Regions from separate parts of the Rhizobium sp. T1470 genome, predicted to be linked through region 2. Evidence: riboswitches for the same ligand, from Rfam matches in the RefSeq annotation. Region 2 holds a riboswitch; the other holds the start of a gene.

Region 1 (4,510 bases), 770 kb from region 2:
GCGACGAAAAGCATGTCGTCCGTGGGCGGCAAGCCGATCTTACCGCCCCCGCATGGCCAAAGCTCGGAGAGTGCAAGGAAGAGCAGTTTGCGGTTCACGTTGTGATCGCCGTTGATCATGACCTTTTCGCCGGCCTTGATCGTCACGGCGCCTTCGTGGACGCGGAACCCGCCGCACTGGTCGATCTCTTCGCCAATCTTAGAAGCGATCCGTACATGGTCCAGCGTCAGTGTTCCAGGCGGGTTGCGCTCGTAGCTAATCGTGCCCCTGAGATTGATCTCGTCGCTCATGGTGGTGAGCGCTTGACGAAAATCGGTGACACGCATCAGTGTGGCGCGCCATTCGGCAATGGGACCGAAGTTCGCCACATACCAGCGAAGGGCCGTGTTGACCTGGTTGAAAGCACCGACCGATACCATCAGCTCGCCAAACGTCAGGCCGCCGGAGAAGTATGCCGGTGCGGCTACAATGATCGGGATGACCACGACAAGCCAGCCGTAGCCGGCTGACACCCAGGTGAGGTTGACGTTGGCCATCGCCACCCGCTTGATGACGGCGAGCACCGCGCTGATGTCGGTATTGATACGCTGCTGCTCATTCTCCTCGCCGCGCGCCACCGTGATCGCCGGCATGTTCTCGTTGGCATGCATCAGCGCAAAGCGAAGTTCCGCCTCCTTCGAGAAACGATCCGCATTGAGCTTCACAAGCTTGCGGCCTACCAGCTGGCTGAGAATCGATGCGGACGCCGCATAGAAGATTGCGGCCCAAACCATATAGCCCGGAATGGAGAAGGCATAGGTGCCGAAACGGAAGATAAAGCCGCTGGACAATTCCCATAGCACGCCGATGAAACTGATCAGCAAGATCGTCGCCTGCACCAGCCCGATCATCAGGGTCGTCGTGCTTTCCGCGAGGTTGCGGGCATCTTCGTGTAGGCGCTGATCGGGATTGACGCCGATGAGGCCGCTGGCCGAAAGCCGCAGCGCACGCTTGCGCTGGAGCCATTGGTTGACGAGATCGCGCGTCAGACCTTCGCGCATGTAGAGCGCGGTCATCTGGTTCAGCCAGGCCTGCACGACGTTGAGCAAGAGCAGCATGCCCGCGATCAGCGCGAAGACCTTCAGCTGATGAAAGAACCCATGCAAATCGCGCCGAGCGATGCTGTCGTAAAAGGGCGCGTTCCACTGGTTGAGGATGACGGTCGCATAGGCGGTGGCGAGAATGATGGCGATCAGCGCCGTTGCGATCAGCAAGACCCTTCCGCGCACGGGTGAATGCCAGAAAGCCGAGAACATGACCTTCAAGCGATAGCCCAGGCTCAGATCGTATCCTACTCTGTCTTGCCCTTGAATGCTTGGCCTGCCTTCGAGGTCATCTGCCATTACGCGTCCCTAGCCGTCATTCTACTTCAATAAACATCGTGATTCGTTGTGTCCACCAACAGATTCTAGCAGTCATTAACGTGGGAGTGACTTCGCATCGACCCCTCCGTTCGTTTGGGCAATTGATTCGCAGGTCGACTAACGCTATTTAGAACGCTCCGTGGTGATTTGGCCGGCCGGCTTGCAGCCACGTTAAAGAAGTCGCTAAAGGGCCGCGTGCGGACCGATAGCGATGTATTCGTTGTTTTGATCGAGTGACCGCAATGCCCATCAAGATCCCCGATACCTTGCCTGCATTTGAAACCCTGGTTCAGGAAGGCGTGCGCGTGATGACCGAGACGGTGGCTATCCGTCAGGACATCCGACCGCTGCAGATCGGGCTTCTCAACCTCATGCCGAACAAGATCAAGACGGAATTGCAGATGGCCCGCCTGGTCGGCGCGTCTCCACTGCAGGTGGAGCTTTCGCTCATCCGCGTGGGTAACCACAAAGCAAAGAACACCTCGGAAGACCATCTTCTCGCCTTCTACCAGACGTGGGAGGAAGTGAAGCACCGCAAGTTCGATGGCTTCATCACTACCGGCGCGCCGATCGAGACGCTGCCCTACGAGGACGTGAACTATTGGCGCGAAATGCAGCAGATTTTCGACTGGACGGAAACCAACGTCCATTCGTCGATGAACGTCTGCTGGGGCGCGATGGCCGCGATCTATCATTTCCACGGTGTTGCGAAGTATGAGCTCAAGGAGAAGGCCTTCGGCGTCTACCGGCACCGGAACCTGAAGCCGTCATCCGTTTACCTGAACGGTTTCTCGGACAATTTCGAAGTGCCGGTGTCGCGCTGGACCGAAGTCCGCCGCGGCGACATCGAAAAGTCGGAAAGCCTTGAGATCCTGATGGAATCCAACGAAATGGGCGTCTGCCTCGTGCATGAGCGGAAGGGCAAGCGGCTCTATATGTTCAATCATGTGGAATATGATTCAACGTCGCTTTCCGACGAATATTTCCGCGACGTGAATGCCGGCGTTCCGATCAAGATGCCGCACAACTACTTCCCGCACAACGATCCGTCGCTGACGCCGCAAAACCGCTGGCGCAGCCACGCGCACCTGTTGTTCGGCAACTGGATCAACGAGATCTACCAGACCACGCCGTACGATCTCAACGATATCGGCAAGAGCGACTGACACGAGCAACGCCAGGCCACTGGGCGGAGCGTGTCCCCGGCCTGGCAGCGTTTCTTTTTTGCGGCACACCGTTGCGGTTTGCGGCAAATGGGGGCAGGTTCGCTGCCTCACTCGAAGATAGATCTGGACGGTCGTTATGGCGGAATTGTTGAAACGGGAAGTTTTTGGGCAAACCAAGTCGGGAGAAACTGTCTATCGGATCGAGATCAAAGGTGGCGGGCTGACAGCCAAGATCATCACCTGGGGTGCCGTCATTCAGGATCTCCGCCTCGACGACCACGATGCCCCGCTTCTGCTCGGCTTCGACGATTTCGACAGCTACCCCGCTCACTCCTCCTACTTTGGCGCAACGCCCGGGCGCTGCGCAAACCGCATCGGCGGCGGCAGGTTCACGCTGGATGGCAAGAACTATCAGCTCGATCTCAACGAGAAGGGCGTGACCCATCTTCATGGCGGCAGCGACAACATCGCCAAGCAGAACTGGACAATCGTCGAGCATGATGTCGACCGCGTTGTGCTGAAGATCGTCGATCCGGACGGCCGCGCCGGCTATCCGGGCAACTGCACCATCCAGGCAACCTACTGGGTGCATGGCAACGGCGAATTCTCCGTCGTCTACGAATCGACCAGTGATCAGCCGACGATCGCCAACGTTTGCCAGCATGCCTATTTCAACCTCGACGGCCGCGACGATGCGCTCGGCCACGACATCATGATCGCAGCCGACGGCTACCTCGTCACCGATGAACTGCAGGTCCCGACGGGTGAGATCCGACCCGTCGCCGGAACTGTCTTCGACTTCCGCGAGATGTCGCCGATGAAGCGGTTCGACGGCAGCGAGCAGGCGCTCTACGATCACAATTTCTGCCTTTCCGACGACCGGACCGCCAAGCGGTCCGTCGCGCTTGCCCGCAGCCTGAACTCGGGCGTTTCGCTGGAAGTACGCACCACGGAGCCCGGCGTCCAGTTCTATGCCGCCTTCAAGCTCAACGTGCCTGTGCCCGGCCTCGGCGGACGCAAGTATGGTCCGTTCGCCGGCTTCTGCCTGGAAACGCAGATCTGGCCTGATGCAATCAATCACGAGGGATTTCCGGACGCCGTTCTGCGCCCGGGCGAAGTCCTGCGTCAGGAAACGGACTACGTTTTCACGAAGAGTTGACGCTCTGATCTTGTGCTCGAATGAACAAACCCTCGCAGGCCGCCTGCGAGGGTTTTTCTTTTTGGAGTTATTTCCCGCTTGCGATTGGTTCTAAATAGGTTCTATTACTGGAACATGGATAGAACCAGTTTGATAGCCGAGCTGAACAGCCGTGGTCTGCGCGACGAGGCGTTGACGGGACCGCTTTACAAGCGGCTGGCGCAGGCCTTGACTGGCCTGGTTCAGGAAGGATTGCTGAAGCCTGGAACGGCACTCCCCGGCGAGCGCGATATGGCCGAAGCGCTGAAGGTCGGACGCGTGACTGTTCGAACCGCCTATCGTGACCTGATGAACGCTGGCACGCTCGAGTCTCGGCACGGGAGCGGCACCTTCGTTTCCAGCAAGGTCGAACGCATGGAACAATCGCTGTGGCGGCTCTCTTCGTTCTCCGCCGACATGCGCTTGCGCGGTCGCGCCCCTGCCGCAAGGATCTTGTCTCGGACGGTCAATACGCCATCTCCTGAGGAGGCGTTCCTGCTTGGCCTCGGCCTTGATGAACCCGTCCTTCGCCTCGATCGTCTGCGTCTTGCCGACGGGCTGCCGCTTGCGATCGAACGCGCTGTCGTGCCGATAAAATTCCTTGGAGAAAATGGTGGTGGAGAGGGATCTCTTTACGAAGCACTCGCGGCAAACGGCCACCGGCCCGTTCGGGCGCTGCAGAGATTGACGGCGGTCACGCTCGATCCATCATCGGCCGCCGCGCTGCACGTGAATGCCGGCGCGCCCGCGCTACTGATTGAACG
Region 2 (4,510 bases):
GTCTGTCTGGGGCGCTATCCTGCACTTCAAATTCTTTACCAATTACAAGGCCAAGATAACCGAAGCAGCTGAGGGCAAGCAGCACTATAATTCTTCCGAGCACTACCAGAAGATGATGGATGTCCTTCATCGCGAAGGGGAAATCGACTTCAGCTACGGTCAGTCGATTCGCTATGACGGGCCGCAGCAACTGATCGATCGCGGCTTCATGACCAAGATCAACTTCCCATCGTGAAGCTGGCATGACGCGGAAAGCCCGGAGGGTTGGCTCCGGGCTCGTCATGGTCAATGCCAAGTCTGATTGCCGTACCAATCGTCGATGTCTCGCCGCGCGCGATCGCGGGCGATACCGTAGCGTTCCTGGATTTTGCCTTCCAACTGGTCGCGCTTGCCGGCAATCTGATCAAGGTCGTCATCAGTGAGTTTGCCCCACTGCTCCTTGATCTTGCCCTTCATCTGCTTCCAGTTTCCTTCGACGCGGTTCCAATCCATAACGTTTCTCCTTGCTTTGTTGGACTGGAGACTAAACGGCCGCGGCATAAGAGTGTTCCGCCGCTTCGCTCCGTCAGGTAGCGATCAGGATCTTTTTGCTTTCTGCGTTGTCGGCGATGCGCCCTGTGGCCTTCGCGGAGCGGGTGAAGCGCTTAAGTGGAGCGGGTGAAGGGAATCGAACCCTCGTATTCAGCTTGGGAAGCTGCTGCTCTGCCATTGAGCTACACCCGCACTAGAGCGAGACTTTCTACAGATGATGGCCGCTGTCAAGCGGTCAAACACCGACAACCGTAACAAGGCACTTCTGATATTGCAGCCACCGCGCGGTTTGGTAGGTGGGGTCACAACTGCGGATCAATACTTCCTTTTCATAGTAAAATACCTTTGGCGGCAAATAACCCGAACGTTATAAGCGCTCTCACGAACAAAACAAAAGCACGCGCGAACCGCCCTTCAATTCATCTGACTCATGACAATGTCAGGATTAAGCGTGTGTTCGCGCGCCCATCGGTCCTTGTCCCGATCTAGGACCCCACACCGTCACAGCACGAACACCACAAGGCTCAAGAAGATTCTACCGGCCGGACCTTATCACGCGCCGCTCCTTCAAATCGACGGCAGAAACATTGCCCCACCTCTGGCCGAATGATGGCGAACGGCGCCCTCTGGCGGCCGACGCGAAAGCGACAACCAGCGACCGAGCACACCAGGACGCTCAAATGCGGAAGTGCTTGGAAAGCTTCAGGCCCTGCGCCTGATAGTTCGAGCCGAGGCCGGAGCCGTAGAGGCTTTCCGGGTGCTCCCGCATATGTTCGTAGACGAGGCGGCCGACGATCTGGCCGTCTTCGAGGATGAAGGGAACCTCGTGGCTGCGGACCTCGAGCACGGCGCGGCTGCCGCGGCCGCCAGCGGGCGCGTGGCCGAAGCCTGGGTCGAAGAAGCCGGCATAGTGCACGCGGAATTCGCCGACCAGCGGATCGAAGGGGGTCATCTCGGCCGCGTAGTGCGGCGGCACATGGATGGCTTCGCGGGAGACGAGGATGTAGAACTCGTCAGGATCCAGGATCAGCTCGTTGCGGCCGCGACTATAGAGAGGCTCCCAGAAATCATAGATGTCGTGCTGCGCCTTCTTGTCGACATCGACGACGGCGGTGTGATGCTTGCCGCGGTAGCCGATCAGGCCGTCCTTGTCGCCCGCAAGATCGATCGACAGCGCAATACCGCCGCCCGAGACGTTCGGCTGCTTGCTGGCAACCAGCGTTTCGGCATCGTGCAGCGCCAGAAGTTCGGGCTCGCCGAGCAGAGAATGCCCGACACGGAAGCGGATCTGCGACAGGCGCGAGCCCCGGCGCACGACAATCGGGAAAGTGCGCGGGCTGATTTCGAGGTAGAGAGGGCCGGAATAGCCGGCCGGGATCTTATCGAACTCCTGCGCATAGTCGGTGATGACACGCGTGAAGATATCCAAACGCCCCGTCGAGCTCTTCGGGTTGGCCGAGGCCGACATATCGGTCGGCAGGTCGAGGCGCTCCATCAGCGGAACGATATAGACACAGCCTGTCTCCAGCACGGCACCTTCGGAGAGGTCGACGACGTGAAGGCTTAGGCGATCGAGCTTGTCGGACACGAGATGGGATGGGCCCGGCATGAAACTCGCGCGAACGCGGAACGCCTTGGCGCCAAGCCTGAGGTCGAGGCTTGCCGGCTGGATCTGGTCGTGATCTAAATCGCGCTCAGAGGTGAGACGCCCGGCCTCAAAGAGCGCGGCAATCGCACGATCTGCCAAAATTCCTGTTACGCGAGCCATCATGCCTCATCCATATTTGTCGCAGACAAAACCAAACTCAAGGAATTGACGCAAGCATAGAACGGCAGTATTGCAGCTTTATCCCGTGGTGATTTGGCCGGTCGGCTTGCAGCCACGTTAAACAAGTGGCTAAAAGGACCGGGTGCAAAACCGGTCTGCTTTCGCGGCCGGTTTTTTTGTTGTTTGAAAGTGGTGATTCATGAGCAAGACTTGGCGCCCGGCAACCCAACTCGTCCACGGCGGTTCGCTGCGCTCGCAATATGGCGAGACCTCCGAAGCAATCTACCTCACGCAGGGCTTCGTCTATGAAAGCGCGGAAGCGGCCGAAGCACGCTTCAAGGGCGAGACCGAAGGCTATATTTACGCTCGCTACGGCAGCCCGACCAACGACATGTTCGAGAAGCGCATGTGCGCGCTCGAAGGTGCCGAGGAGGCCCGTGCCACGGCCTCGGGCATGGCAGCCGTCACCGCGGCGATCCTCTGCCAGGTGCAGGCAGGCGACCACATCGTCGCAGCCCGCGCCCTCTTCGGCTCCTGCCGTTGGGTCGTCGAGACGCTTGCGCCGAAATACGGCATCGAATGCACGCTGGTCGATGGTCGCCATCTCGAGAACTGGGAAAAGGCGATCCGTCCGAACACGAAGGTGTTCTTCCTGGAAAGCCCGACGAACCCGACGCTGGAAGTGATCGACATCGCCGGTGTTGCCAGGCTCGCCAACCAGATCGGCGCCAAGGTCGTGGTCGATAACGTCTTTGCAACCCCGATCTTCCAGAAGCCACTCGAGCTCGGCGCGCATATCGTCGTCTACTCGGCCACCAAGCACATCGATGGTCAGGGCCGCAGCCTCGGCGGCGTGATCCTCTCCGACACGGAATGGGTCAACGAGAACCTGCAGGACTACTACCGCCACACCGGCCCGGCGATGTCGCCGTTCACGGCGTGGACGCTGCTGAAGGGCCTCGAGACACTGCCACTGCGCGTCAAGCAGCAGACCGAAAATGCGTCGAAGATCGCCGACTTCCTGGCTGATCAGCCGAAGGTCGCCAAGGTAATCTATCCCGGCCGCAAGGATCATCCGCAGGCCGACATCGTCGCCAAGCAGATGAAGGGCGGCTCAACGCTTGTTGCCATCGAATTGAAGGGTGGCAAGGACGCAGCCTTTGCGCTTCAAAACGCGCTTGATATCGTCAAGATCTCCAACAATCTGGGCGACGCCAAGAGCCTGATCACGCACCCGGCGACGACGACGCACAAGAACCTGACCGACGAGGCGCGCGCAGAGCTCGGCATCTCCGGCGGCACCGTTCGTCTCTCTGCGGGCATCGAGGACACGGACGATCTGATCGAGGATTTTGCCCAGGCGCTCGCCAAGGTGAACGCCTGATCAGCCCATATCGGCCGGATCACCTGCGATCCGGCCGACCGCCATGCGCTTCCGCCACACGCGAGGCGGGCTAAAATTAGGCTTAGCACGCGAAACCTCTTGCCATTGCAGGCATTCGGGACTTGATCGCCTATCGGTTTATTGACGGATGGGCCGCCGTATAAGATACCGGTAACGTATGTTGACTATGGTGTAGGCATGTACCGCGCCCTTACACGCGACATTGAAGTCGTCTTCGAACCCTTTTATCTGGAGGAGCAATCCGATCCGGAGGACGATCGTTATGTCTGGGGCTACAAGATCGTCATCAGCAACAATTCCGACACGACCGTGCGATTGGTGAACCGCTACTGGAACATCACAGACCAGAACGGGATCGTCGATGAGGTCACGGGCGCCGGCGTTGTCGGCGAACAGCCGCGGCTTGCTCCGGGCGATACCTATGAATATTCCTCGGGCTGCCCACTGGATACGCCATCAGGGCTGATGTTCGGCCACTACCAGATGGAAACGGATGAAGGCGAGCTTTTCGATGTCGAAATACCCGCCTTCTCGCTGGATTCGCCAGGGCTGCTCAGAGTCCTGAACTGATCACTCGGCAGCCTCAGCCACCTCTTCCACTTCGAAGCGGTAGGTTGTCGAGCAGAACTCGCAGGTGACCGAGATCGCGCCGTCTTCCTGGCTGTCATCGATTTCCTCGGCAGAGAAACCCTTCAGCACGCCCTTGATCTTTTCGCGCGAACAGCTGCAGCGATCGAAGACCTCGCGCGGTTCGTAGACGCGAACGCCGCGTTCGTGGAACAGGCGGTACAGCAGCCTCTCTGTGC

Evidence for each region. Region 2 has a riboswitch for S-adenosylmethionine ahead of WGT02_RS04175 (O-succinylhomoserine sulfhydrylase). Riboswitches for the same ligand answer to the same signal wherever they lie in the genome.
Region 1: it holds a riboswitch for S-adenosylmethionine, as region 2 does, so the genes downstream of both, metA (homoserine O-succinyltransferase) here and WGT02_RS04175 (O-succinylhomoserine sulfhydrylase) in region 2, are expected to answer to the same signal.

What each region holds. Positions count from the first base shown of each region.
Region 1 covers NZ_CP148091.1:64,372-68,881, forward strand. The annotation lists gene WGT02_RS00320 (ABC transporter ATP-binding protein/permease) at 1-1,382, opposite strand, end outside; SAM riboswitch at 1,533-1,610, shown strand; gene metA (homoserine O-succinyltransferase) at 1,646-2,569, shown strand; gene WGT02_RS00330 (aldose epimerase family protein) at 2,706-3,728, shown strand; gene WGT02_RS00335 (GntR family transcriptional regulator) at 3,843-4,510, shown strand, end outside.
Region 2 covers NZ_CP148091.1:832,741-837,250, reverse strand. The annotation lists partial or broken gene WGT02_RS04195 (glycosyltransferase family 2 protein) at 1-235, shown strand, start outside; gene WGT02_RS04190 (CsbD family protein) at 286-492, opposite strand; tRNA gene WGT02_RS04185 (tRNA-Gly) at 650-723, opposite strand; gene WGT02_RS04180 (2'-deoxycytidine 5'-triphosphate deaminase) at 1,208-2,302, opposite strand; SAM riboswitch at 2,375-2,453, shown strand; gene WGT02_RS04175 (O-succinylhomoserine sulfhydrylase) at 2,499-3,683, shown strand; gene apaG (Co2+/Mg2+ efflux protein ApaG) at 3,882-4,274, shown strand; gene WGT02_RS04165 (Hsp33 family molecular chaperone) at 4,275-4,510, opposite strand, start outside.